3 regions of the Methylobacterium durans genome follow, and region 3 is predicted to be linked to each of the others. Evidence: riboswitches for the same ligand, from Rfam matches in the RefSeq annotation. Region 3 holds a riboswitch; each other region holds the start of a gene.
The links. Region 3 has a riboswitch for cobalamin ahead of DK389_RS14540 (CbtB domain-containing protein). Riboswitches for the same ligand answer to the same signal wherever they lie in the genome.

Region 1: linked by a shared signal. The riboswitch ahead of DK389_RS24405 (TonB-dependent receptor) and the one ahead of DK389_RS14540 (CbtB domain-containing protein) in region 3 are both predicted to bind cobalamin.
Region 2: linked by a shared signal. The riboswitch ahead of DK389_RS21810 (TonB-dependent receptor) and the one ahead of DK389_RS14540 (CbtB domain-containing protein) in region 3 are both predicted to bind cobalamin.

The regions. Positions count from the first base shown of each region.
Region 1 covers NZ_CP029550.1:5,294,171-5,303,621, forward strand. The annotation lists gene DK389_RS24405 (TonB-dependent receptor) at 1-1,763, opposite strand, end outside; gene DK389_RS32825 (hypothetical protein) at 1,850-2,041, shown strand; cobalamin riboswitch at 2,036-2,229, opposite strand; gene DK389_RS24410 (peroxidase family protein) at 2,506-5,706, opposite strand; gene DK389_RS24415 (tartrate dehydrogenase) at 6,702-7,778, opposite strand; gene DK389_RS24420 (MFS transporter) at 7,807-9,105, opposite strand; gene DK389_RS24425 (GntR family transcriptional regulator) at 9,258-9,451, shown strand, end outside.
Region 2 covers NZ_CP029550.1:4,757,064-4,766,514, reverse strand. The annotation lists gene glk (glucokinase) at 1-953, opposite strand, end outside; partial or broken gene otsB (trehalose-phosphatase) at 1,035-1,783, opposite strand; gene DK389_RS21830 (DUF427 domain-containing protein) at 1,907-2,389, shown strand; gene DK389_RS21825 (serine hydrolase domain-containing protein) at 2,455-3,678, shown strand; gene DK389_RS21820 (DUF2147 domain-containing protein) at 3,713-4,396, opposite strand; gene DK389_RS21815 (hypothetical protein) at 4,630-4,839, opposite strand; cobalamin riboswitch at 5,012-5,205, shown strand; gene DK389_RS21810 (TonB-dependent receptor) at 5,531-7,735, shown strand; gene DK389_RS35320 (hypothetical protein) at 8,108-8,812, shown strand; gene DK389_RS35315 (hypothetical protein) at 8,812-9,180, shown strand; gene DK389_RS21800 (DUF938 domain-containing protein) at 9,152-9,451, opposite strand, start outside.
Region 3 covers NZ_CP029550.1:3,144,435-3,153,885, forward strand. The annotation lists partial or broken gene cobN (cobaltochelatase subunit CobN) at 1-2,410, opposite strand, end outside; gene cobW (cobalamin biosynthesis protein CobW) at 2,422-3,456, opposite strand; gene DK389_RS14530 (DUF1636 family protein) at 3,486-3,869, opposite strand; gene DK389_RS14535 (CbtA family protein) at 3,862-4,623, opposite strand; gene DK389_RS14540 (CbtB domain-containing protein) at 4,652-4,834, opposite strand; cobalamin riboswitch at 4,870-5,062, opposite strand; gene cobU (bifunctional adenosylcobinamide kinase/adenosylcobinamide-phosphate guanylyltransferase) at 5,173-5,703, shown strand; gene cobO (cob(I)yrinic acid a,c-diamide adenosyltransferase) at 5,700-6,302, shown strand; gene DK389_RS14555 (cobyric acid synthase) at 6,337-7,791, shown strand; gene cbiB (adenosylcobinamide-phosphate synthase CbiB) at 7,799-8,791, opposite strand; gene cobD (threonine-phosphate decarboxylase CobD) at 8,768-9,451, shown strand, end outside.

The sequences.
Region 1 (9,451 bases), 2.1 Mb from region 3:
TCGATCAGCGGGCGCGGTCCGAAATAGCGGAACCGCAGGGATCCGAACCAGCCCGTGCCCTCTCCGAACGTGATCCCGGCCGAGGCGATCGTGGTCGGCGCGTCGGGCACGCGATTGCCGGCCGGATTGCGGTCCGAGAAGCGGGCGTTCGTGACCGTCAGGTCGCCCTCCAGCGTGAGCCAGGGTGCGAGGGCGTAGCGGTTCGTCCACTCGATGCCGAAGCGGCGCGTCGGACGGCTCGGCTCGGTGGTGCCGGTATCGCCCTGGAACAGGTTCTCGGAGGCGAAGTCGAGCTGGAAGAGCGCGAGCGACGTCTCGAGCCCAGGGAGCGAGCGATTGCGGATGCCGATCTCGGATCCCGTCGAGGGCACCAGGAAGGGCGAGCGGGCGATGTTGAAGAGGGGGCTCGCCGGATCGACCGTCGCGACGACGCCGCGCACGTCGTTCGAGTGGAAGCCGCCGCCGTAATTCACGTAGAGCTCGGTGTCGAACCAGGGACCCAGCACGAGGCCGAGCTTCGGATTGACGATGCCGTCCCGCGCCCGGCCCGAGTTGGCCGGTGTGTCGGAGACAACGTCGGCGTAGTAGCCGTCCGCGCGGAAGCCGACGCTGGTGCGTAGCCAGTCGGTCCAGCGCACCCGGTTCTCGTAGTAGAAGGCGGCACTCGCCTCCAGCACCCGGTCGTCAAGCACGGTCGAGCGGTACAGTCGGTTCGTGGTGTTGAAGAGGCCGACGCGGATCGAGTCCGTCCGGGTCTGGACCCCGATCTCGTTCTCCATGGGCAGGCCGAACAGGGCGCCCTGGAATGTGTGGGAGACCTCGCCGCCGCCGAGAACCCGATTGTCGTGCTGGCGGAACTGGTCGCCGTTCACTGGATCGTTGAGGAAGTAGGTGAAGTCGTTCCAGAGGTTCATCCCGTAGCGGATCACGTAGGTGTTCGCGCGGGTGATGCCGGTCTCGTCCGTGCCGCTCCAGCGCCCGGACAGCGAGAATCGGCCCGTGTCGCCGCCGTCGGTCGGGTTCAGCGTGTCGAAGCGTCCGATCAGGCCTCCGCTGACGGCCCGCTCCGGGATCTGGTTGGTGGCGTTCCATCTTGCCCAGTAGGCCATCCCGGTGAGCGCGAAGCCGTCGGTGGCGGTGCCCTGGCTGTAGCGGAGGACGCCGTTGAGCTTGCGCAACCGGTCCGGCTCGGCCCAGGGACCATCGTAGACCTGCGCCTCGCCGGCCACGAGGAGGTGGCCTGCGCCGAGCGGCGCGGAGCCGATCGTGAGCGCGCGCTTGTAGCCGAACGACCCGATCGAGGTGAGCGCGAGGTTCTTCTCGACGCTGTCGAGGTAGTCGATGCGCACCGAGCCGGCCGAAGCGAAGTCGCCGTCGCGGACGAAGTAGGGCCCCTTGTGGAACTCGACCGCGCCGACGAGTTCGGGGATCAGGAAGTTGATGTCGGCGTAGCCCTGGGCGTGGGCGTTCGTGCGCATATTGACCGGCATGCCATCGACCGTGATGGCGATGTCGCTGCCGTGATCGAGGTTGAAGCCGCGCAGGAAAAACTGGTTGGCCTTGCCCTCGCCCGAGTGCTGCGTGACGATGAGGCCGGGCACCGCCTCCAGCACCTCGCCGGGGCGGGTCACGGGACGGTTGTTGACCTGCGCCCCCGTGATCACGCCGGCGCTGGCGGAGTCGACGCGCGGGAGAGGGCCCCCGATCCCCGTCACACCACCGACGTAGCCGGCACTGGCAACCGGACCGGACGTGCTCACCATCGGTGTTTCCGCGGTCACCGAGATCTCGGCAAGGCTCGCCTCGTCGCCCGCCGACGGATTCGCCGGCCGGGCCCAGGCGACATCGGATGCGAGCCAAGCCGCACAGGCCAGGATTGTCACGGTTCTGGGGATCGGGCGACGAGCAGCTTCGGACACGGGGCCTCGGGCAACGGCAGTGGCACGTCACCGCGAACGAGGCCTCGGTCGCCGCCTCCGCTCGGGATTGGCAGCGCTTCGACACCCGTCAGGACACCCCGCCCGACGCGTTTCGCGTGTGACCACGGCTGACGGCAGGTCTCCTGGCTCGCGGGTCGCCGCCCTCGCACCGTCTTCCCGGGGCAGACCCCAGTGACATGGTGGTGAAGGACTCGCCGCTCACAGTTGCGGGGGCAGCCGCGGCCTCGGGGCGAACCCTCACCGCGTTCCCTTTTGATCCCCGAAGGGAACCGTCGAGATCTAGCTATGCGGCCGGCTCCGTGAGCGTCAACGGAACTTCGCGCAGCCCTGTCGATGTGTGATCTGGCAGCAACAGCGGGTCCAGCGGGGCGCGCGTCTGCGCCGGATCGCCTCCAATGGGCGGCTGTTGAAGCCGACAGGCTCGACGGAGGCGTAGCCGTCCATCATCTCGCAAGGGTGCACGAGGGCTGCGAGCCGGGCCACTGCCAAAGCCGCTTGGGAGACGCGGCTCGCATCGCCTCTCGGGCGGCGATAGGCGCGAAGCGCAAGCTGCCGACGCATCCACCTAGACAACAAACGTGCTACATGCCGCTTGGAGCTGCGCTTCGCTGACACCTTCGAGCGTGATCGAGAGTCCCTTGAGGCTGATCACGGCGTCCCCGCACCCATCGTCGCTCGTGATTGCCAGGACATCCGCAGCGTCGAACAGCCCCAGCCCCCGCACGTCGAGCCGATCCGCGCCAGGATTGAAATCGATGATGGTATCCCGGCCCTCATCCGCCGGATCGAATACGAACGTGTCCGCATCCGAGCCGCCACTAAGCTTGTCGTTGCCCGAACCACCGCGCAGGATGTCTACCCCATCGCCGCCTGTCACCACGTCGTTGCCAGCGCCGCCGTCGAGGCGATCGTCTCCGTCTCCACCGTAGAGACGATTGTCTGCGCGGTCCCCGGTCAGATTGTCGGCCGAGTCCGAGCCGATGATGTTTTCGACGCCGCTGATCAGGTCACCCTGCGCATAGCCGCCGAGGCCCGCGATGGGCTGCAGCACGATGCCGAGATCGATGGTCACGCCCTCTGAGGCGTCGCTGAACACGATGGTGTCGTCTCCGTCTCCGCCATCGATCATGCTGGGATCGGCGCCGGGCACGAGTCGGTCGTCGCCGGGGCCACCGGACAGGAAGTCCTTGCCGGCGCGCCCCTCGATGACGTCGTCGCCTGCGCCGCCGATCAGATTGTCGTCGCCGCCGTTGCCACGGAGCGCGTCATCACCATCCTCGCCGTAGGCAAAGACTCCGAGCGGGCCCGCTCCGGCCCTGAGGACGTCGTTGCCGTTGCCGCCGTGCAGGGCATCGAGCCCCACGCCACCCTCCAGGGTATCGTCCCCATCCTCGCCGTAGAGCGTGTGGTCACCGGCCGTGACCACGATCGTGTTGTCATGCGCGTTGCCGACGAGAACCAGGGCCGCCCCAGCCGTGGTCGGAGGGCCATCTTGTTCGTAGGTTCGATCCTCCGGGCCAAGTTCGATCGTCTCCGCAACTTTGAAGGCGGCGAAGTGCAGATGATCGAGCCCGGTGTTCCGCATGATGATGTCGGAGAAATGCTGAGAGCCGATGTCGGCGAGGAGCAGCGGCGCATCCTTGAGCTGGTTGAAGTAGTAGAAGCGGTCACCTTCCTGCAGCCGGTCGAGCTGCTCCTGGAAGATCCACGTGAAGGTCGAGCCCATCTGGCTCGCACCGACCGGCTTCTCCGCGAGGCCGCCGACGAATAGGTCGACATCCTGGACGTGGATGTCCTCCTCGCCATAGGCAGCCTTGAAGAGCGTCAGCAGTTCGGCCTGCTCCTCCGGTGTGCCGCGCAAATTGGCCCCGAACGCGGCCCAGGTGTCGTAGGGTTTGAGGCTGGGCACCGTCTCGGGCTGAGTTGCTGCGTAGTTCGACGCTTGATGAGCCTGGTCGATCAGGCTGCCGTTCTCGCTCACGTAGCGCCGGAAGGCATCGAGGGTCGGCACCCCGACGTCACGGCCACGCTCGATGTTGGCTGCGTAGAGATCGAGCGGCAGCCCCAGTAGCTTGCTGCGGATCACCTCGACGATCTGCTCGTCGATCCGCTGATGCGCGGCCTGGACCTCGCCTGCGATGATCGCGGCCGCACCGCCAACCCCGCCGGTGAGCGGATCCCGGCCATCGAACATGGCCGGGTTCAGGAAGGCCGAGAACAGGGGCACGTCCTGTGTCTGGCCGTCGACATCCGTGAACGGGATGGTCTCGTTGATCATGGAATGGCCGACGCGATACATCGCGCCCGCGAATTCCTCCGAGATGCCGGGATTCACGTTCGGGTTGTACCCGCCGAAACCGTGCGACGGGCCAGGGATGCCGCCAGACATCCCGTCCGCGAATTCGGTGAACACGGTGCGCTGATACTCGGCCGTCGTGACGATCTTGGCGGCCTGGAAGATCTGCTCCGCGGTCCAATCCGGATGCAGCGCCCAGATCTGCTCGGCTTCGAAATTGTGCTCGCGGTGCCAGACCGTATGGACCGCCGTGATCGCCACGTTCTCGTCGGCGCGGTGATCTCCGGCAATGTGGTAGGAAAGCAGGTTCTTCAGATCGAATGTCGGGTTCGGGGTGCGGCCGTCCGGACCGAACGGGGAGGCGAGCGCGTCATTCTTGTCGCCCAGCATGATCGTCTGCTCAGCGTCGCCGATATTCCGGAAATCGACGAAGCCCGGCAATGTGGTGAGTCGGCTCCAAGCGTCGATGTTCGTAATCTTCTTTGCAGCTACGTCGGTCAACAGCTGATCGATGGCGTCCCTCGCGAGGCCATTGTTGACCAGAACATCCGCATAGCTGGGGAGGCTGCCTCGGGTGACCCCGTCCGGCCCCAACTCTTCGGCTCCATCGAGCAGGCGGTGAGTTTTCACCCAGCCGCCGTGGCCATCCGGAATGAGATCTCCGGCCGCGGTGCGCGCACTCTCGCGCAACAGGTCCGCCATCTTCGGCTCGGATCCGTAGGTCTGGCTCTGGTCGACGAACGGCGCTGTCTTGTTGAGATGCGCGGTCCCGGTGCTGTTGTTCATCACAGGCGTGCCGTCGGCATCCCGTTCGACAGTCCCGTTTTCTGGCTCGAAGCGCCCTGCTCGGCTGCCGGTCAGGAACTCGAATTCCGGCGGAGGGGAATCCCCCAACTGCGCGAGGAGGGCGTCGGTCGCATCGATCCGAGCCGGGGGGAGCCCCTCGGCTTCGCGAAGCGCATCGAGGCGGACCTGGGCAGCCGACAGCTGATCATTCGCGTCGCCGATGGGAACCAGATCAGGGCCGCCACCACGGGCGTAGAAATCCAATCCATGATCGAAGAACTGGCCGAAGGACATCAGGAGAAGGTTGCCGCCGAAGCTGTTGGGCAGGCTGATCGTGTTGCCGTTGGCATCGAGGGTTTGCTGGCCGATCAAGTCGCTGACCAGCCGTGGGTTCGGGAGGAGGGACGTCCCGTCGATGGAGGTGACGCGCACCGCATTGGGGCTTGCCTGGGTATCCATTTGCTCGAACTGAGCAGGGGTCAGCCGCAGGAATAGCTGACCGGCTGCGCCCCAGAACTCTCGACCGGGCGTGAGGTTGTTCTCAAACCCGTTGACGTTGCGGTGCAGGGTCGGATCACTCGCTTGCGTCAGCAGCAAGTCCAGGTCTTGCGGTCGGAGTTCGATATGCCTCGAACCTGCCGCGAGCGGATGATGCGTCGGACGACCGTCTGAATGCGATTCCATCCCATCGCCTCCGATCCTGATCACCGAATTGCACGGATGCAGCCCGCGCTGCTGCCGCCCGGCTCCTTCACGGTGGCCGGCTCGCGGCGCCCCAACTCAAGCCTCGACGACGAGCCCGCGCCCTGTCGCCCTCGATCGCAGCCGGGATGTGGTGACGGTCTTGGCTACGCGTACGGGCGACTGTCCAACAGGGCGCCAAGCCGGCAAGTAACCCGACCCGGCGCGCCCCTCGCGCTCGCCGCGTCCAAGTCGGCACCGAAAAGAAGACCCGGATTAGGAAAACTATATTAGCCGATGTAGGGGCGGAGCGCATGGGCCAGATCGCTGCCGATGCGCCTGCATTTGTTAAGGCGGCGCAGAATTTACTGAATTTAAACTGGATTAATTTTTATAGACGAAGCAATATATGTGCCGTAGCAGATATTTTGAGATTTAACATCTGTTCAGAGGCAAATTCATGGTCGCTATTCGTGGATTAATTGCATCTTCATCTTTCGACGAACTATCGCCTGACTTGGGTACTCAAGACCGTTCGCGCCCGATCCATCCTCGTTTATGCCAAAGCCGACATCGCAAGAATCCTCTGCGACCGCGCCCGGATTCCGCGCCGGTTCGATAAGCCTTCCCCCAATCCTAGGGTTCAGACGTGGCATTCGCGTGAGGCGATGCCTGCGTCGGCAAATTCAGTTCGCGCGCTAACGTAGCTCCTCTCCGACATCCTGACCCACGTCCTGGAAGACGACTCAAGGGGCGTGGCCGTCATCTGTGGCTTCGATGAATAGGCTGCTCTCTCGAAATGGCAGGCCGGAGACGCTTCGTCGTGGCTCACGCAAGCGGGAGGGGAAGAACCGCCGCCGGTACTCAGGTCGAGGATGAGGTCGCCGGACGTGAATCCGGCGACCGAGTCGAGGATCCGCCGGGCGCCAGCGCGGCTGCGAACAGCCGCCGCAGGACGTCACCGGGGGAAGTCGCTGCGCTCGGTCACGGCGCTGGCCTCACTCGTTGTCGCCCTGGACGGCAGCGATCACCGCGTCCGTGACCTGGCGGGTGGTCGCCGTGCCACCGAGATCGGGCGTGTGCAGGCTCGGATCCGCAGTGACGCGCTCGACCGCCCGCATCAGCCGGTCGGCCGCCGGCTTCTCGCCGAGGTGCTCGAGCATCTGGCAGGCGGTCCAGAACGTGGCGATCGGGTTGGCGATGCCCTTGCCGGTGATGTCGAAGGCCGAGCCGTGGATCGGCTCGAACATCGACGGATACTTGCGCTCCGGATTGATGTTGGCCGTCGGCGCGATGCCGAGCGAGCCGGCGAGCGCCGCCGCGAGGTCCGACAGGATGTCCGCGTGCAGGTTCGTGGCGACGATCGTGTCGAGGGTCTCCGGCTTCATCGTCATGCGCATGGTCATGGCATCGACCAGCATCTTGTCCCAGGTCACGTCGGGAAAGTCCTTCGCGACCTCGGCCGCGATCTCGTCCCACATCACCATGGCGTGGCGCTGGGCGTTCGACTTCGTCACCACGGTCAGCAGCTTGCGGGGACGCGACCGGGCGAGCTTGAACGCGAAGCGGATGATCCGGTCGACGCCGGCTCGGGTGAACATCGCGACGTCCGTGGCGACCTCCTCGGGATGACCCTGGTGCACACGCCCGCCGACGCCGGCATACTCGCCCTCCGAGTTCTCGCGCACGATCACCCAGTCGAGCTCCGGTCCGGACACGTGGCGCAGCGGGCTGGTGATGCCCGGCAGGATCCGCGTCGGGCGCACGTTGGCGTACTGGTCGAAGGGCTGGCAGATCGCGAGGCGCAGGCCCCAGAGGGTGATGTGGTCCGGCACATCCGGCGCGCCGACCGCACCGAAGAAGATCGCGTCGTGGTCCTTGATCTTCTCGCGCCCGTCCGCGGGCATCATCACACCGTGCTTCTTGTAGTAGTCCGAGCCCCAGTCGAAGTGGTCGAACTTGAAGCTGAAGGTTCCGGCCTTCTCCGCCAGCGCGTTCAGTGCTTCGATGCCGGCTGCGATGACCTCGACGCCGATGCCGTCGGCGGGGATCGCGGCGATGTTGTAGGTCTTCATGACAGGTCTCCGTTGAACGAGGGGAAGGTCAGCGCGCGGTGGCGCCAGCGGGCTCGGGGCGCCGCCCGGAGCGGGCGACGACGAGCGTGACGATTGCGGAGAGGACGAGCAGCGCGGCCACGAAGATCAGGCCGCCCGTGAAGCTGCCCGTCTGGTCCTTGATCCAGCCGATCGCCCAGGGGCCGACGAAGCCGCCTAGATTGCCGATCGAGTTGATCGTGGCGATGCCCACCGCCGCGGCAGAGCCCGACAGGAACATGGTGGGCATGGCCCAGAGCGGCGGCTTGGCCGCGCTGATCCCGGCATTGACGAGGCTGAGCGCTGCGATGACCGCCACGGTCGAGGAGGCGCCTCCGGCCAGCAGCAGGCCCGCGGCAGCGACGAGGCAGGCGATGACCACGTGCCAGGTGCGCTCGCCCGTCCGGTCGGAATGGCGCGCCCACAGGATCATGCCGATCACCGCGATGGTCGGCGGCACGGCGTTCAGGAAGCCGACGGCAAACGTGGACAGACCGAAGCTCTTGATGATCTGCGGAGCCCAGATCCCGAGCGTGTAGAGGCCGGCCGAGGTGCCGAAGTAGATGAGCGCCAGTGCCAGCACGCGCGCATCGGTCATCCCGCCCAGCAGGGTGTGCTTGGCGATCGTCCGCTTGCGGGTGCGCTCCTTGTTCATCTCCGCGACGAGCCAGGCGCGCTGGTCGTCGGCGAGCCACTTCGCCTTCTCGGGCCGGTCGGTCAGGTAGAACAGCACCATGACACCGAGCAGCACGGCGGGGATCGCCTCGATGATGAACATCCACTGCCAGCCGTGGAGGCCGAGGATCCCCTCCATCTCGAGCAGCGCGCTCGACAGGGGCGAGCCCAGCAGCACGGAGATCGGCGCGGCCGCCATGAACAGCGACACGACGCCGGCGCGATACCGGGCCGGGAACCAGTAGCTCAGGTAGAGGATGATGCCGGGAAAGAAGCCGGCTTCGGCCGCGCCGAGCAGGAAGCGCAGGATGTAGAACGACCACTCGCCCTTGATGAAGGCGAAGGCGCCCGAGAGCATCCCCCAGGTGATCATCACCCGAGCGATCCAGAGACGGGCGCCCACCTTGTCGAGGATGATGTTCGAGGGCACCTCGAACAGGAAGTAGCCGAAGAAGAACACACCCGCTCCGAAGCCGAATACGGCCGAGGAGAAGCCGAGATCCTTGTTCATGGTCAGCGCGGCGAAGCCGATGTTCACACGGTCGATGAAGGCGATGAAGTAGAGAAGGCAGATAAAGGGGATCAGGCGCCACGCGACCCTGCGCATGGTCGCCCGCTCGAGCGAACCGTCCATCGTTCCCTCCTGGTATGTCCAGCAGGCGTTGGTCTTTGTGCGCCAACTTGCATGCAAGATGACATTAAATGTGCCGATCCCTCGTGCGCTGTCAAATCGTTATTGCAGCTTGCATGGAAGCTGGTACGAAGGAGGGCAGTTTGGAGGATCCTATGGCGCGCCCGCGTTCGGCAGCAGAGAAGAACGACCCGGAAGCGGACCGGCGCCCCTCGCTCGTGGACGACGCCTACGCGGCGATGAAGCAGGCCATCCAGGACTCGACCTTCGCCCCCGGCTATCAAGCTTCCGAACAGGAGATCGCGCTGCGCCTCGGAATGAGCCGCACACCGGTCCACGAGGCCATCAT
Region 2 (9,451 bases), 1.6 Mb from region 3:
CTCGCCAGCGCCGCGAGCCCGGTCAGGGCCGGGTCGTGGACCGTGATCACGCTCGTGGGGATCTGCGCCATCATCTGCGCGAAGGGCGCCTTGCGCTCGAACGCCTCCCGGAAGCCCCCCGCCTGCAGCACCCGCACGATGCGGGGCGCGATGCCGCCGCCGATGTAGACGCCGCCCGTGGCCAGGAAGGTCAGGGCGAGGTCGCCGCAGGCCCGGCCGAGGAGGCGGGCGAACAGGGCGAGCGTCTCGGCCGCGTGCGGATCCTCCGCCGCGAGCCCGGCCCGGGTGATCGCGGCCGGGTCGAGCTTGTCCCGCGGGCTCCCCGAGCGGACTTGGTAGACGGCCGCGTGCAGCCGCGCGAGGCCGGGCCCCGACAGCAGCGCCTCGACCGTGACGCGCCCCTCGACGCGCTCGACCGCGTGCCAGACCTGCTCCTCGAACGCGTCGGTCGGGCCGAATTCCGTGTGCCCGGCCTCCGTCGAGACGATGGCGAGGCGGTCGGCATAGGGCACCAGCGCCGCGGCGCCGAACCCCGTGCCGGGGCCGAGCACGAGGCGGGCGCCCTGCGCCTCCGGCCGCGCCGGGCCGATCACGGTGAGGTCGTCCGGCGCGATGCCGGCCGCGCCCGCGGCGACGGGCACGTAATCGTTGACGACGACGGCGCTGGAGAGGCCGAAATCCCGGGCGATCCGCTCGCCCGCGATCACCCAGTGGGCGTTGGTGAGCTGCACCGCCGGCCCGTCGACGCGCCCCGCGATGGCGAGGATCGCCGAGCGGGGAGCGGGCGCTTCGCCGCCCTTGGCGAGCGCCGCGCGGATCGCGCTCGACGGGTCCGGATGGCCGGCCGTCGCCTCGTGGGACAGGACCCGCGGTGCGGCGCCCTTCGCCTCCACCAGCGCGAAGCGCGCGTTGGTGCCGCCGATATCGCCGACGAGGACCGGGAATTCGAACATGCGCGCGTCGCCCCTGTTTCGGTTCGCCTGGAGCCTCCGGACACGGAGCTTAGCCCCGCGGCCCGGCCCGGTTGAAGGCCCTCAGGCCGCGGGCAGGCCCGAGACGTCCATCGGCGCGCCCTCGGCCCAGGCATAGAGCAGGGCGCGGACCGCCGCCGGATCGGCGAGGCGCCGCGGCGCCACCGTCTCGCCGGGGCCGACCCGCACGCTCACGCCCCCATCCTCGTTGACGGAGGCGAAGGCGAGTTCGTCCGTGCGGTCGTCGCCGAGGAACACCGCCTGGCGCCCGGCATAGGGCGCCCCCTCCATCAGCGCCCGGATGGCGTGGCCCTTCGTGGCCGAGGCCGGCACGATCTCGCCGACCGCCTTGCCGAGCTGCAGCCGGTACGGACCGTCGAGCTCGGCCGCGATCTCCTTCACCACGGCCTCGGCCCGCGCGGCGTCCCGGGGCTCGCCAGTCGCCAGTGCACCGCGACCGAGGCGCCCTTGTCCTCGATCAGCACGGCGTCGAGGTCGGCGACCCGGGCCTGCAGGAGCGGCACGCGGGCGCGCAGCTCCGGGTGGTCCTCCGGACGCCCGCCCATCACCGCCTCCCCCACGCGGCGCTCGACCCCGTGCAGGCCGGCGACGTCGAAGCGGGCGGGCGCCAGGAAATCGTCGATCACGCCGATCGGCCGGCCGGTGACGATGGCGAGCGCACCGCCAAGCCGCTCCCGCAGCCGCTCCAGGGCGGGCACGAGGCCGGGATCGACCCGCACCGCGTCGGGCCGCGGCGCGATCTCGACGAGGGTGCCGTCGAAGTCGAGGAAGAGGGCGAGATCGGCCGTCACGGGGCGCTCCTGTCCTGAGGGCGGCCTGCGCTAGCACGCCGCGCGCCCGCGGCAAACGCCGCGATTGCCTGCCGGGACGCAGGCCGGTCTATCCTCTGGCGTTCCCGCGGAGACGTGAAGCCGATGCGCCCCGTTCCCCTGCCCGCCGGCCCGGACGAGGAGAGCGTCTGGGACTACCCGCGCCCACCGCGGCTGGAGCGGGTGCCGCAGCGCCTGCGCGTGGTGCTCGATGCCCGCACCATCGCGGAGACCGGCCGCGGCTGGCGCGTGCTGGAGACGAGCCACCCGCCGACCTACTATTTCCCGCTCGAGGATGTCGCCCCCGGCATCCTCGGCCCGCCGCGGCGGGCCGGGATCTGCGAGTGGAAGGGACGGGCTGTCCTGATCGACGTGGCGGGCCGGCCCGGCGCCGCCTGGTCCTACCCGGATCCGACGCCACCCTTCCGGGCGATCGCCGGGCATGTCGCCTTCTATGCCGGGCCGATGGAGGCCTGCACCGTCGGCGATCTCCGCGCCGAGCCGCAGCCCGGCGCCTTCTACGGCGGCTGGATCACGCCCGGCATCGTCGGCCCCTTCAAGGGCGGCCCCGGCACGATGGGCTGGTGAGCGGGTTTGGCGCGGAGCCCGGCTCCCGCTACATGCCGGGCCGGAACGGGCAACGGGAGCGGCGGATGCAGGGTACGAACGCGGGCGAGCCGGCGGCTCTGGGCTTCAGCGCCGAGCGCCTGGAGCGGATCGACGCCTGGATGCGGAGCCTCGTCGCCGAGGGCAAGCTCGCGGGCCTCTCGGTGAGCGTGATGCGGGGCGGGCAGACCGCCTTCGCCCGGGCGCACGGCCTCGCCGACCTCGCCCGGGCGCGGCCCTTCACCCTCGATACGATCACCCGCATCTACTCGATGACGAAGCCGCTGACCTCGGTGGCGGTGATGATGCTCTACGAGGAGGGGCGCTTCCAGCTCGACGATCCGGTCGCGCGCTTCCTGCCCGAATTCTCCGAGATGCGGGTGCTCACCGGCGGCAACCGCATCAAGTTCGACAGCGAGCCGGCCCGCCGGCCGATCACGATCCGCGACCTCCTCACCCACACCTCGGGCCTCACCTACGGCTTCATGGAGGCGACGCTCGTCGACGAGCTCTACCGGCGCAACGGCGTCGATTTCCACCTGAAGGACGCGAATCTGGCCGAGGTGGTGGGGCGGGTGGCGAGGCTCCCGCTCCTGTCCCAGCCCGGTGCGCAGTGGAACTACAGCGTGGCGACCGACGTGCTCGGCCACCTCGTCGCGGTGGTCTCGGGGCAGGATTTCGGGGATTTCCTGCGCGAGCGCGTGATCGCGCCCCTCGGCATGATGGACACCGACTTCCACGTCCCGGCCGGGAAGCTGCCGCGCCTCGCCGCCAACTACACCCTGTTCCGGGACCGCAGCCTGAAGCTCTACGACGACGCGGTCGATACCGCCTTCGCGCGCCCGCCCGCCATCGCGTCCGGCGGGGGCGGGCTGGTCTCGACGGCGGCCGATTACCTGCGCTTCTGCCGCTTCATCCTGAATCGCGGCGCGCTCGACGGCGTGCGCCTCCTCGGCCGCAAGACGGTCGAGCTGATGCTGACGAACCACCTGCCCGGCGACCTCGCCAGCATGGGCACGCCGCGCTTCGCCGAATCCTCCTACACCGGCATCGGCTTCGGCCTCGGCTTCTCGGTGATGCTCGACCCGGCCCGGGCGCAGATCCTCGGCAGCCCGGGCGAGGTCGCCTGGGGCGGCGTCGCCAGCACCGCCTTCTGGATCGACCCCGCGGAGGATCTCGCGGTCGTGCTCCTGACCCAGCTCGTCCCCTCCTCGGCCCTGCCGATTCGCCGGGAATTGCGGGTGCTGACCTACGCCGCGCTGGTGGGGTGAGAGGCCGCGGCTCCGCCCGGGAGCTGCGGCGCGCTCACTCCGCGGGCGCGGCCTTCTTCTCGGGCGCCGGCGGCTTCGGGGCGGCGGGCTTCGGGGCCGGGGCCGTCGCGGTGGCGGTGCCCGTCGTGCCGGGGCCGGCGGCGCCCGCCGCCGCGGCCGGGGCCTTCGGCGCCCACTCGGCGTCCGCGCGCGGGCCGTTGGCGCCGTTCGTCGGGCCGGTGAGCTGGCCGGGCAGCACGTCGGTGACGCGGTTCCAGGTCTGCGAGCCGCACAGGAAGCCGAGCATGCAGCCGCGCACCGAGAGCTCGGTCTGCTGCTCGGTCCAGATCGTCACGTCGTAGAACTTGCCTTCCTCGGAATTGTAGATCTTGCCCTCGAAGCGGGCATCCGCGTTCGGCTTCAGGCCCATGATGAGCTGGTGGCCGAGCGAGGGCCGGGCCTGCTTCTTCGGGTCGGGGTTCTTGAAGTCGACGCGGGGCTGGCCCTTGTCGTTGAGCGGCGTCTTCAGCCAGACCACGTAGCCGCAGATGTTCTTCTCCTGCGGGCCGCACTTCTCGACGCGGATGCGGGCGCGCCCGTCCTCCGTCAGCCAGGTGCCGCTCGGGTCGGCCGGCGCGGCGGCCTGGGCCAGCCCGGCGAGGGCGCCGAGCGCGATGAGCGGCGCGGCCACGCGTCCGGCCAGTCGTCCGGCACTTGCGCCGATCCGTCGAAACGTCATCCGATCACTCCCATGGCCCCCTGTCCGCCCCGACGACACGCCTCGGCGGCCCGGCCTCGTCTGTCTGTCCCGCCATTCCTCCCGGAAGGTGTCCGGATCATGACCGCGCCCGCCGCGGCCGGGGTAAAAGCAGGGGGACGGATCCGCACCGTGCGCCGCGAAACGGTCCCCGAACGCGAAGAGGGCCGGCGCTCGCGCACCGGCCCTCCCCTGTCACGATCCTGCGACCGGGCTCACTCGGCCGCGGTCATCTCCGGCGTGTAGTGGCCGCACCAATCCTTCGAGGCGACCACGGGCCACAGGCCCTTCGACTCCGGAGCCGGCTGGCTCACCGGCGGGTTGAAGCGGCAGAGCCCCTCGTCCGTCGCGGAGATGCCGCCGTTCAGCTTGTGGTCGTCGAAGAAGCGGCAGCTCTCGCAGGCGCCGTCGTGGGTGCTGGCCATGATCGTGTCTCCGTTCCGTTGGGGGGCAGGCCGGAGCCCGCCGCGTCCTCACACTTGTTAATTAGAACAAGTCGAATGTAGCGTCAATGCGCGGGCGCCACACCGGTTCCGGAATCGACCTCCGGGCTGTGCGCGGGCCGGCCGCTCCCGTTGACGGGCGGGATCCGCGCGGCCTAGCGTCAGCCCCGACGGTTCCCTTCGGGGATCAAAAGGGAACGCGGTGAGGGTTCGCCCCGAGGCCGCGGCTGCCCCCGCAACTGTGAGCGGCGAGTCCTTCACCACCATGTCACTGGGGTCTGCCCCGGGAAGACGGTGCGAGGGCGGCGACCCGCGAGCCAGGAGACCTGCCGTCAGCCGTGGTCACACGCGAAACGCGTCGGGCGGGGTGTCCTGACGGGTGTCGAAGCGCTGCCAATCCCGAGCGGAGGCGGCGACCGAGGCCTCGTTCGCGGTGACGTGCCACACCGAGCGCGCCCGCGTGTCCGCTGCATCCGCTTCCGCAACCGCCGAAGGCCTCGCGCCGGCGGCCCCGCCCCGTTCCGCCCCGCCCCCTGCGGCGTGGCGCTCCGGGTCATGGCTGTCCCGCGATGCCGTGCGGCGATATCCTGATTGTAATGTTGTAACATTGCATTCAAGGTTGCGGTGGGGCCGGTCATCCGCGCGTGCCTCGACCCTCGGAATCGACACCGTCATGCCGTCCCGTCCCCTCACGATCCGGTCACCCGGCCGGGTCCCTGCCCGCCTCGCCCGACGCCTCCTCCTCGCCGCCGCCGGCCTCGCTGCCGGCCCGGAGGCCGCCGGGGCGCAGGAATCGGTCACCCTCGACACGCTCTCGGTCGCCGGCGCCGGGACGCCGGGAGCCGGGGTCCTTGGGGCCGATCTGCCCGCCGGCCTCGCCCTGCGCGCGCCCAACCGCGGCGCGAGCCGCCTCGGCCTGACGCCGCTGGAGACGCCCGCCAGCATCGACGTGATCGCGGGCGAGACTGCGCGCCTGCGCGGCCAGAACACGCTGGTCGAGGCGGTGACGCAGAACGCCACCGGCATCACCACCATCGCCTCGCCCGGAAACGGCAACGGCGCCTTCACGGCCCGGGGCTTCGCCGGCCCGAACTCGATCCAGCAGCTCATCGACGGCACCCGCCTCTTCGTCGGCGCCGGCACCGTCAACTTCCCCTTCGACACGTGGAACATCGAGCGCATCGAGGTGCTGCGCGGCCCGGCCTCGGTGCTCTACGGGGACGGCGCCATCGGCGGCGTGGTCAACGTGGTGACGAAGAAGCCCCTCTTCGTGCCGCTCAACGAGGCGCGGGTCGGCCTCGGCACGGACGGGGTGGCGCGGCTCGCGGTCGATTCGGGCGGGCCCATCGGCGAGTCGATGGCCTACCGGCTGAACGTCAGCGGCAACCGCGCCGACGGCTGGATCACCCCGGACGGCGATTTCCGCAATCTCGCGGTCTCGGGCGCCCTCGCCTGGCGGGTGACGCCCGATCTCGACCTGACGGTCAGCCACGATTACGGCTTCCAGGAGCCGACGCGCTACTGGGGCACGCCGCTGGTCGAGGGCCGCATCCTCGAACGCTTGCGCTTCAACAACTACAACATCCGGGATTCCAAGATCCTCTGGCAGGACAACTGGACCCAGGCCCGGGCCGAGTGGCGCCCGAGCGCCGACATCACGATCCGCAACACCGCCTACCGCCTGCAGAGCCGGCGCCACTGGCGGGACGTCGAGCAATACGCCTTCAACCGGGGCACCGGCCTGATCGACCGCTCGGACTACATCGAGATCTACCACCAGCAGGAGCAGATCGGGAACCGGTTCGACGCGGCCTTCCGGGGCGAGCTGTTCGGCTTCCGCAACGAGTTCCTGGCGGGCTTCGACGTCAACGCGATCCGCTTCCGCCACACCAACAACTCGCCCTACGGCGGCGAGTCGAGCGTGGCGCCGACGAATTACGATCCGGGCCTGTTCATCAACCTCGCCGGCACCCGGCCGGCCTATTCGACCCGCACCAGCCAGGCCTCGGTCTTCGCCGAGGACCGGCTGATCCTGTCCGACCGCCTCTCGCTCTTGGCGGGCGTGCGCTACGACGCGCCGAGCCTGCACCGGGACGACCTGCGCGCCGGCACGTCCTTCGACCGGGACTTCCGCTCCGTCAGCTACCGGTTCGGCGCCGTCTACAACCCGACGCCCGAGACCGCCCTCTACGCCCAGTACGCCACGGCGACCGACCCGGTCGGCAGCCTGATCAGCCTGTCGCAGAGCCTCGCGAACTTCCAGCTCTCCACGGGCCAACAGGTCGAGGTCGGCGCCAAGGGCCTGTTCTGGGGCGGGCTCGGGGAGTGGACGCTCGCCGGCTACCGCATCGTCAAGGACAACCTGATCTCGACGGTGCCGGGCCAGCCCGGCGTGAGCACGCAGGTCGGCCAGCAATCCTCGCAAGGCTTCGAGGCGGCGCTCTCGCTCCAGATCACGCCCCTCTGGCGCCTCGACGCGAACCTCGCCCTGCTCCACGCGCAGTACGACGATTTCAATCAGGCCGTGAACGGCGCCGTCGTCTCCTATGCCGGGCGCCAGCCGATCGACGTGCCCGAGCGCGTCGCCAACCTCTGGCTGAACTATGCCTTCGCGCCCCGATGGGAGGCGCGGGTCGGCGTGCAATATGTCGGCGACACCTTCTCGAATTTCGGCAACACCGCCCGGCGGCCGGACTACGCCCTCGTCAATCTCGGCCTCGACCATCAGGTCACGCCGGCCTCGCGCCTGTCGCTCAGGGTCTACAACCTGTTCGACAAGGTCTACGCGGTGAGCGGCAACGCGGTCGACGGGATCGGCACCAACTGGCTGCTCGGGCGCCCGCGCTCGTTCGAGGTCGCCTACGCAGTGAGCTTCTGACGGGATGCGACGTCTGAAGCGCGTCAAGCGGTGGCTCGTCCTCGGCCACCGCTGGCTCGGCATCGGCACGGGCCTGTTCTTCGCGGTCTGGCTGCTGTCGGGCCTCGTCATGCTCCACGTGCCGTTCCCGGGCCTGACGGAGGCCGAGCGGCTGGCGGGGCTGGCGCCGCTCGCCCTCGACCGGTTGGGCGTCGAGCCCGCCCGCGCTCTCGGCGCGGCGGGGCTCGCCGCTCCGCCCCGCTCCCTCGACCTGGAGATGCGGGGCGACGAGCCCGTCTACCGGATCGTGACGGCCGAGGGCCGGCCGGTTACGGTCTCGGCCGTCACCGGCGCGCTCCTGACCCCGTCACGGCCGAGGCGGCGCTCGCCCTGGTGCGGGCCCGGGCCGGCACGGCCGCGGACGTGCGCACGCTCGCGCGCGACCAGTGGACGGTCGCCGGGCGCTACGACGCCTTGCGCCCCTTCCACGTCGTCGCGCTCGGCGATCCCGCCGGGACCGAGCTCTACGTCTCCGCCGTCACGGGCGCCGTCGTCCTCGACACGGGGGCCCGCGAGCGCTTCTGGAACTGGCTCGGGGCGGTGCCGCACTGGCTCTACCCGACGCCGCTGCGCGCCCGCCCCGACCTGTGGCGCGACGTCGTGCTCTGGGTCTCGGGGATCGGCATCGCGGGCGCCGTGAGCGGGCTCGTCCTCGGCATCTGGCGCCTGCGCCCGCGGCGCCGCTATCCGTCGGGCGCCGCCACGCCCTACCGGGGCATCGGCCGCCTGCACCACCTGTTCGGGATCGTGGGCGGCCTGGGGATCCTCACGTTCGTCGTCAGCGGCTGGCTCTCGATGAACCCGAACCGCTGGTTCTCCGGGCCGAGCGTCAGCCCGCAGGCGCGGGCGACCTATGCCGGCGCGCCGCCGCTGCCGGCCTGCCCGAGATCCGGGACGCCGCCGCACCGGGCACCGTGTCCCTCCGCCTCGTCGCCCTCGCCGGACGCGCCCACCTCCTCGCCCGCGACGCCTCGGGTGGCCGGCGCTCAAGCCCGCCGGTCGAGGGGGCGGCGATTCTCGCGGCCGCACCGGGCCTGATGCCGGACGCGCATCTCGCGCGCGCCGAGCGTCTCGCCGCCTACGACGCCTACTGGTACGCCCACCACGACACGAAGCCGCTGCCGGTGCTGCGCCTCGTCTTCGACGATCCCGCCGCGACCTGGTTCCACGTCGACGCGGCGACCGGCGAACTCCTCGACCGGCTCGACCGCAGCGGGCGGATCCACCGCTGGCTGTTCGCGGGGCTCCACCGCCTCGATTTCCCCGTCCTGATCGGCCACCGGCCGACCTGGGACCTCGCCCAGTGGCTCCTGGACGGGCTCGGCCTCGTCGTCGCCCTCACCGGCGTGGTGATGGGCTGGCGGCGCCTGCGCCGGCTCAGGCCCGCCGCCGGAACACGAGGCTGAGGTTGTTGGCCGGCATCTCCACACGCTCGGCAAGCGCGAGCCCGTGCCGGGCGCCGAGCGCGGCGACCGCGTCGCGGTCGCGCAGGCCCCAGGCGGGGTCGCGCGCTTTCAGGTCCGCGTCGAAGGCGAGGTTGCTCGGCGCGGTCTCACGGTCCGCCTCCAGGAAGGGCCCGTAGAGATAGAGGGGGCCGCCCGGCGGCAGCAGCCGCCCCGCCCCGGCCATCAGCCCCTCGGCCGCGGACCAGGGCGCGATGTGGATCATGTTGATCGC
Region 3 (9,451 bases):
TCGTCCTGCAGGTAGCGGCGCACCACGGCCTCGGCCGCCCTGGCGCCGAGGGTCGCGGCGGCCCGGGTGGGCAGGGCGCGGGGGTCGAGGGTGGTGAGGTTGCGCCCCGTCGGCAGCACGTCGGTGCGGCCGCGCGCTGGCGAGCCGGCGGGGCCCGGCGGTACGAAGCGGCTGTCGAGGGCGGCCAGAAGACCGTCCCGCTCGGCGTCCGCACAGGCGCGGCGCGCCGGATCGGCGTCGGCGGGCGCGCGGCCGAAGACGTGGAACCCGTCGCGGAAGGCGGTCTCGGCGAGGTCGCAGAGATGTGCGTCGAGGGCGGTGAGCGCGTCCTCCATCGGCGCGTTGGCCGCGATCCCGGCCCCTCAAGGAGGCCCGCCGCCGCGGCGTCGTCCAGGATCGCCCGCGCGATGAGGGCGGCGCGGCGGGGATCGAGGACGCTGGCCGAGGAATATTCCTCCACGAGCTCGCGCAGGCGCGCCGCCTCGGGCGAGAGCTCCGCCCGCTCCACGCGCGGTGTCAGGTGGCCGAGGGCGATGCCGCCGAGGCGCCGCTTCAGCGGCGCGGCCTCGCCCGGATCGTCCACGATGAACGGGTAGATCACGGGCAGCGCGCCGATTGCGAGCGCCGGCCAGCACGTGGGCGAGAGCGCGACGGCCTTGCCGGGCAGCCACTCGGTGGTGCCGTGCGTGCCGAGATGGATCAGCGCGTCGAAGCGGGCTCGCAGGCCGAGATGGAAGGCGAGGTAGGCGTGGGTCGGCGGCGCGTCGGGGTCGTGATAGCCGGCCTTGCGGTCCTCGCCCCGGCCGCGATCCGGCTGGAGGAAGATCGCGAGGGTGCCGGCCGCCCGGCGCGACGCGCCCCCTCTCCCATCCGGGAGAGGGTCGGGGTGAGGGGGACAGGTCTCTCCGGATAGGTCGCACTCCTCACCCGGTCCGCGTCCCGCGCACTCGACCGCTCCCGAACGGGAGAGGGGACCGGAGATCGACCGGAAGCGGAAGGCGTCGTCTGTCAGCGCGGGGTCGCTCTCCGGCGGCCCCCAGTGGGCGTTCAGGACGTCGCGCGCCTCTGCCGGCAGGGTCGCGAGCCACGCCCGGTAATCGTCGAGCGGCACCGCGAACCCGACGTCGCCCTCGGTCAGGGCCCGCATCAGGGCGTCCCCCTCCGGCATCGGGCCCAGGGCGTAGCCGGCCTCCGCCAGATCCGCCGCGATGGCGCGGGCGCTCGCCTCCGTATCGAGGCCCACCGCGAAGCCCGCCCGGCCGCCGCGGGCGGGATAGTCCGAGAGCACCATCGCGAGACGCCGCGCGTGGCGCGGCGTTCGCGCGAGGCGGATCCAGGCCGCGGCCCGGTCGGCCAAGGCCGCGATGCCCTCCGGATCGGGGATCGCGCGGCGCTCGGCGTAGCCCTCGACCTCGGGCGATTCCTCCTTGAACGAGATCGGAAAGCCGGAGAGCCGCCCGTCGAATTCGGGCAGAGCCACCTGCATGGCGAGGTCGGCCGCGTTCAGGCCGCGCGCCGAGGCGGCCCACGCGGCGCGGGGGCTGCCGACCGTGACGGCCTGGAGGACCGGGCAATCGGCCGCATCGAGCGGGAAGGCCGCGTCCTCCCGCGCCGAGAAGGCAGTGGCCGCCACCACGATGTCGGGGCGGCGGGCGGCGACGAGCGCCCGCAGCGGCTCCAGGGCCGCCGGATCCTTGAGGCTCGACACAGCGACGATGGCGCTTCCGATGCCCCGCATCCGGAGCGCTGCCGTGAACGCCGCGACCGGGGCCGTGTCGCCGCCGAGCACGGCGGAGCGGTAGACGAGGACGAGCGCCAGCGGCGCCCCGGCCGCGGCGAGGGCCGTCTCGACGGAGACCGGACCGCAGCCGGGGCACCACGCGAAGCCCCGCGGCAACGGCTCCGGCGGCTCGACCGCGACGGGCTCGCCGATCTCGGCCGCGAGCCGCCCGAGCATCCGGCGCAGGTTCTGCGGACCGCCCGCCCGGAAATAGGCGTCGAGCTCGGCCGCGAGGCCCGGCACCGTGGAGTAGGAATCGAGGCGCGGGTCCGGCCGGTCGTCGCCGGGCAGCACCGCGAGCTTGACCCCGTGGGCACGGGCCGCCGCGTGGGCCCGCTCCACGCCGTAGCGCCAGTAATCGAGGCCGCCGAGGCAGCGGATCACCACGATCCTGGCGCGGGCGATCACGCCGTCGACGTAGAGATCCACCGACATCGGGTGCCGCAGGCGCGCGAGCTTGGCGAGCCGCAGCGAGGGCAGGCCGGGCTCGCCCGCCGCGTGGGCGGCCGCGACGCCCGCGAGGTCGGAATCGGTGAAGGAGAGGAAGACGATGTCGCCCGGCGCCTGCCCGAGATCGACCGCCGCCTCGCCCTCGTCGAGGGAGACCGTATCGATGCGGACGAGGTGCATGGCGCCTTATATCATCCCGCCAGCGCCGCCGCGACGGCGTCCCGGTCGAACCCCTTGAGGCCGATCACGACGAGGCGGCCGTCGCGGGATTCGGACGCGCGCCAGGGCCGGTCGAAATGGTGCGCGACGCGCCGTCCGACGCCCTGCACGACGAGGCGCATCGGCTTGCCCTCGATCTCGGCGAAGCCCTTGATGCGGAGCACGCCCGCCGTCTCGGCGGCCCGCTCGACGCGCGCGGCGAGGTCGGTCGGACTCGCGGCGGCGCGGACCGGCAGGGCCACCGTCTCGAAATCGTCGTGGTCGTGGTCCTCACCCTCGCCGTGGTGGGAGGGTCGGGCGTCGAGGTCGTCCTCGGCGGCCGCGTTGAGGCCGAGGAGCACCCGCGCGTCGATCGCGCCATGCGAGGTCTCCACCACCTTCACGGCCCGCGGCAGCTGGCGCTCGACCTCGGCGCGGACGCTTGCCCGCTCGGCCTCGCCGAGGAGGTCCGCCTTGTTCAGCACCACGAGGTCGGCGCAGAGGAGCTGGTCCTCGAACACCTCCTCCAGCGGGTTCTCGTGCTCGACGCTCGCATCGGCCGCGCGCTGGGCGGCGAGCGCGTCCGGATCCTCCGCGAAGGCGCCGGAGGCCACCGCCGGGCCGTCGACCACCGCGACGACGCCGTCGACCGTCACTCGCGAGCGGATCGCCGGCCACTGGAAGGCCTGGACGAGGGGCTTCGGCAGGGCGAGGCCCGAAGTCTCGATCAGGATGTGCTCCGGCGGGTCCGCCCGTTCCAGGAGGGTATTGAGGGCCGGCACGAAATCGTCGGCGACGGTGCAGCAGATGCAGCCGTTCGGCAATTCGACGATCGCGTCCTCGCTGCAGCCGGGGACGCCGCAGGCGGCGAGGAACGAACCGTCGAAGCCGACATCGCCGAACTCGTTGACGAGGATGGCGAGGCGGCGGCCGCCCGCATGCTCCATCACGTGGCGCACGAGGGTCGTCTTGCCGGCGCCGAGGAAGCCGGTGACGATGGTGCAGGGAATCTTCTCGACGATGCTCATGGGGGCACTCGTGATGGCGGGGCGCCCGCTTAGGCGGAGGCGCGGGGCGGGATGCGGGCGATCACGCCCTTGCGGAAGGCTTCCGGCCGCGCCCGCCAGGGCACGAGGCCGTCGGCGGTGCCGGCGTAGAGCCGGATGCCCTCGATGATCGTGGGCGCGGATGCCTCGGGGTCGAGGTCGCCGTAGACGTAGGTCCAGCGGTCGGCGCCCGCGACCGCCACCGTGCACGGGCGCTTGCAGACCGAGAGGCACTCGACCGGCTCGACGCGCAGCCCCGGCACGGGCGTCTCGGCGAGCGCCTTCTCGATGGAGGCGAGGAGGCGCGCCCCGGCGCGCGGGCCATCCCCGTCCCCCTCGGCGCGGCAGGTGGTGCAGACGTAGAGCACCACAGGTTCGGGCTGGCCCTCAGGCATGGGCCGGCGCCTCTGCCGCGCGCCCGAACACCTGCCAGGCCCAGCCGAAGGCGAGCCCGATCACCGCCCAGAACACGAAGGCGATGCCCAGCGAGCGGGCGGCAAATTGCGCGGCGAGGAGGGCGGGCACGGCCGAATTCCCCTCGGGCGGCACCGGGGCGCCGGCGAGGTGCGGCGCCACGATGAGCACGAGCCCGCCGAGGATGGTGACGGCCGCCCGCCGGATCAGGATTAGGTAGAGGCCCATCGCGGTCGCTGCGGCGGTCATCAGCCACCATGCCTGGCGCGTGGCGAGGGGCGCCGCCTCGCTGCCCGGCAGCTCCGGCGGCAGGCCGAGGGCGGGGGCGAGCGCGACCGCGGCGAAGCCCGCGAGCCCGAAGGCGAGCGCCCGCTCCGGCGTCGGCGCGCGGCCGCAGGCGAGCATCACGGCGCCGAGGAGGAGCGCGTAGCCGATGCCGCCGATCAGCGTCGCGAGGCCAGTGAAGGCCATGCGCGGCAGGCCGGGGCCGGGCTGCCACTCCGCGCCAGGCCCAGTGTTGCCGTGGTCGTGACCTTGGGCAGGCGCCTGGCCCTGCGCCGGCGCGTGGGCCAGGACGATGGGCAGGCGAGTCTCGTCCGCATCGAGGGCGGCGTGCGTCTCGTAGCGCTCGGCCGCGATGATGAGCGGCGAGGTGAGGGCGAGCTGCAGGCCCGTCGCGACGACGGCCGCGAGGAAGCCGGCGACGAGGGCCGCCGACAGGAGCCGGATGATCATGGGATCTCTGCGGGCTGCGGCAGAGCGGTCAGTGGCAGGGGAAGTTCTGCGTGTGCCGGAAATCGTGCGCCGCGTTGTGCAGCGCCGAGGCCGGCGCGAAGCCCGCGAGGAAGACGAGGCCGAGCCCCAGCAGGGCGGCGATCGCGATGGCGGCGGCGCCCTCGCTCGCGCGGGTGCCGGTGGTGCCGAGGGTCTGGACGTTCGTCGTCATCGGGTCAGGTCTCCGGCCGCCCCGCCGGCGGCGTTCGAGGATAGCGGGGGACGGCAGGTCTCCTGGCTCGCGGATCCTCGCGCCTGCCGCCTTCCCGGAGATCCGGTGGCGTGGTGGCAGGAGCTAGCCGCTCACAGTTGCGGGGGCAGCCGCGGAATCGGAGCCCGAGCCCCTCACCGCATTCCCTTTTCACCCCGTCGCCGGGGCACCGTCTCACCGGCTTCTAGCCTGTCGCGCGGGCCGGCACAACGCGGGCCGCACCCCGAGTCCCGCGATTCTTTGATCGAAGGCGAAGGCGATCTTTGACCGGAGGGCTGCGCTTGGGGCAAAGGAGCCCGATGCTTCAGGCCGCCCCCCGCATGACCCTGGTGCTCGGCGGCGCGCGCTCGGGCAAGAGCGCCCACGCGGAGGCGCTGGTCGAGACCTCCCCGGCGCCCTGGACCTACCTCGCCACCGCGCAGGCCTGGGACGACGAGATGCGGGAGCGCATCGCCCTCCACCGCGCCCGCCGGGGAGAGGGCTGGGTGACGCGGGACGTGCCGACGGAACTCGCCGCCGCGATCCGGGAGGTGCGCGGCCCCGTCCTCGTCGATTGCCTGACGCTCTGGCTCACCAACCTGATGCTGGGCGGGGCCGATCTCGCGGCCGCGTCCGAGGATCTCGCCTCGGCCTGCGCGGATGCGGCCGGCCCGCTCGTCCTCGTCTCGAACGAGGTCGGGCTCGGCATCGTGCCCGACAACGCCCTGGCCCGCGCGTTCCGCGACGCGGCCGGACGGCTCCACCAGCGCCTCGCGCGGGAGGCCGACCGGGTCGTGTTCCTGGTGGCCGGGCTGCCGATGGTCGTCAAACCCGCTGGAGGACACGCATGAGCGACGAGGACGCGCGCCACCGCGAGAAGATGCGGAAGCGCAAGGCGGCGCAGGATGCCGAGGTCGCCTCGAAGACCGTCGAGAAGGGCCTCCTCATCGTCAACACCGGCCCCGGCAAGGGCAAGACGACGGCCGCGCTCGGGCTCGTGCTGCGGGCGCTGGGGCGCGGCTGGCGGGTCGGCGTGGTGCAGTTCATCAAGGGGGCCTGGGACACGGGCGAGAAGCGGGCGCTGGAGGCTTTCGGCGACCGGGTCGCCTGGCACGCGCTGGGCGAGGGCTTCACCTGGGAGACGCAGGACAAGGCCCGCGATATCGCCGCCTGCGCGCGGGCCTGGGCGACGGCGCAGTCCCTGATGGCGGATCCGACGATCCGCCTCCTCGTCCTCGACGAGATGAACATCGCGCTCCGCTACGACTACCTCGACATCGACGCGGTGGTGGCCGTGCTGCGGGCGCGCCGCCCGGACCTGCACGTGGTGGTGACCGGCCGCAACGCGAAGCCCGCGCTGATCGAGGCGGCCGACCTCGTGACCGAGATGGGCAACGTGAAGCACCATTTCTCGGCGGGCGTGAAGGCGCAGGAGGGGATCGAGTTCTGATGAGCCCGCCTCGTCCCGGCGCTCGGATCCGCCCATGACCCGCGCCATCATGATCCAGGGCACGGGCTCGGATGTCGGCAAGTCGCTGATCGTGGCCGGGCTCGCCCGCGCCTTCGCGCAGCGGGGCCTGCGCGTGCGCCCGTTCAAGCCGCAGAACATGTCGAACAACGCCGCCGTCACGGCCGATGGCGGCGAGATCGGGCGGGCGCAGGCGCTGCAGGCGCGGGCGGCCGGCGTCCCGCCCTCGGTCCACATGAATCCAGTCCTCCTGAAGCCCCAGAGCGAGGTCGGCTCGCAGGTCGTGGTGCAGGGGCGCATGGTCGGCACCGCCAAGGCGCGCGACTACCAGGGCTGGAAGCCGCGCCTTCTCGCCTCGGTGCTCGAGAGCTTCGCGCACCTGCGGGCAGAGGCCGATCTCGTCGTCGTCGAGGGGGCGGGCTCGGCCTCCGAGGTGAATCTGCGGGCCGGCGACATCGCCAATATGGGCTTTGCGCGCGCGACCGATACGCCGGTGATCCTCCTCGGCGACATCGACCGGGGCGGCGTCATCGCGAGCCTCGTCGGCACGAAGGCCGTGCTCGACCCGGCCGACGCCGCGATGGTGCGCGGCTTCCTCGTCAACCGCTTCCGCGGCGACTCCAGCCTGTTCGCGGACGGGATGCGGATCATCGCCGAGCGCACGGGCTGGGAGAGCCTCGGCCTCGTGCCGCACTTCCCCGACGCCGCCCGCCTGCCCGCCGAGGACGTGCTCGGCCTGAGGGGATCCGAGGCGGGGCCGGGCGCGCGCGTCGTCGCGGTGCCAGTCCTGTCCCGGATCGCCAATTTCGACGATCTCGACCCGCTCCGCGCCGAGCCCGGAATCGCCGTGGTGCTGGTCCGGCCGGGCGAGGCGATCCCCGGCAACGCCGACCTCGTGCTGCTGCCGGGCTCGAAGACGACGATCGACGACCTCGCCGATCTTCGCGCGCAGGGCTGGGACGTCGACATCCGGGCGCATCTGCGCCGGGGCGGGCGCGTGCTCGGCCTCTGCGGCGGCTACCAGATGCTCGGCCGCAGGATCAGCGACCCGCACGGCATCGAGGGCGAGGCGCGCTCCGTGCCCGGCCTCGGTCTCCTCGACGTCGAGACGGTGATGACGCCCCTGAAGCGCCTGGAGGCGGTGACGGGCGAGAGCCTGTCCGACGCAGTGCCGTTCGCCGGCTACGAGATGCATATCGGCGATACCGCAGGACCCGACGCCGCGCGCCCGCTCCTGCGCCTCGCCGACGGGAGGACGGACGGGGCCGTCTCGGCGGATGGGCGCGTGGCGGGGACCTACGTGCACGGGCTCTTCGCCGACGACCGGCAGCGGGCGGCGTGGCTCGCGCGCCTCGGCGCCGCGGCGAGCGGCGCGGCGTACGAGGCCGGCATCGAGGCGGTGCTCGATGGCCTCGCCCGCCACATCGAGGCGCACGTGGATTGCGACCGGCTCCTCGCGCTGGCCGGATGATCGCCCCTCAGCCCGCGAGAAGCGTCGCGAGGATGGCCGCCAGCCCGAACAGCAGGGCGCAGGCCGCGCGGTAGATCCGGATCGCCCGCTCGATGTCCTCGGGTCCCGCCTCGGCGCGGCCGTCGCCCATCCAGGAATCCGTCACGCGCTCGCCCCCGTAGACCCTTGGCCCCGCGAGACGCAGGCCCAGCGCCCCGGCCATCGCGGCTTCCGGCCAGCCGGCGTTCGGCGAGCGGTGCCGCCCGGCATCGCGCCGCACGGCCGTCCAGGCGCCGCGGGCCGAGGCGCCCTTCGTCAGGCGCGCCGCCGCCACGATGAGGAGCGCGGTCAGGCGCGAGGCCGGCAGGTTGATCAGGTCGTCGAAACGGGCCGCGGCCCAGCCGAACGCGGCGTGGCGGGGCGTGCGGTGCCCGATCATGCTGTCGGCGGTGTTGGCGGCCTTGTAGAGGAGGCCGCCGGGCAGCCCGCCGAGCCCGATCCAGAAGGCCGGCGCCACGATCCCGTCCGAAAAGTTCTCGGCGAGGCTCTCGATCGCGGCCCGGCACACGGCCGCCTCGTCGAGGGTCTCGGGGTCGCGCCCGACGATCATCGAGACGGCGCGGCGCCCGCCGGGCAGCCCCTCCCGCCGGAGCGCGGCGGCGACGCGGATCACGTGCTGGTCGAGGCTTCTCTGCGCCGGAAGCGTCGCGCACAGGAGCGCGGCGAGGACGAGCCCGAGTACCGGGCCGCCGAGCCCGGCGAGCGCCGTCAGGGCGAGCCCGCTGCCGACCGCTGCGGCAAGGAGAATGAGGAGGGCGAGCACGCCCTTGAGGCGCCGCGTGCCGGGCTCGCCCCGGTTCAGCCCCCGGTCGAGCGCCGCGATCAGTCGGCCGATCCAGGTGACAGGGTGGCCGAGCGCCCTGTAGAGCGCGTCCGGATAGCCGGCCGCGGCCTCGATCAAGAGGGCGAGGGCGAGGATGATGAGCGTATCGGGCGGATGGGCGAGGACGGTCCAGGACATCGGGTCTCGGCAGGGAAGGCCGGCGCGCCGGTAATGAGCCACGGCGGCGACCTCGACGCCGCGCGCAGGCTGTTCCCGGATGCGCCCGAGCCTTGGATCGATCTCTCGACGGGGATCAACCCGGTCCCCTATCCCTGTCCGCCGCTGGAGGCCAGCCTGTTCCGGCGCCTGCCCGCGCCCGGCGACCTCGCGGCGCTGCGGGCGACCGCCGCCGCGGCCTACGGCGCCGATCCGGCGGGAATCGTGCCGGCGCCCGGCACGCAGATCCTGATCGAGATCCTGCCGCGGCTCCTGCCGCCGACGCGGGTGGCGGTGATCTCGCCGACCTATGCCGAGCACGAGGCCGCCTGGGCGCGCGGCGGCCACGCCGTCGTGGGCGTGCCCGATCTCGCCGCGATCGGCGAGGCGGCGGTGGCCGTCATCGTCAACCCGAACAATCCGGACGGGCGCGTCTTCCCCGCGGCCGCGCTGCGGGAGCTGGCGGAGCGCCTGCGCGCGCGGGGCGGCCTCATCGTCACGGATGAAGCCTTCGCCGACCTGGAGCCCGTCGAGAGCCTCTGCCCCTTCGCGGGGCCCGGCCTCGTGGTGCTGCGCTCGTTCGGCAAGACCTACGGGCTCGCCGGCATCCGACTCGGCTTCGCGGTCGCGGAGCCCGTCTTC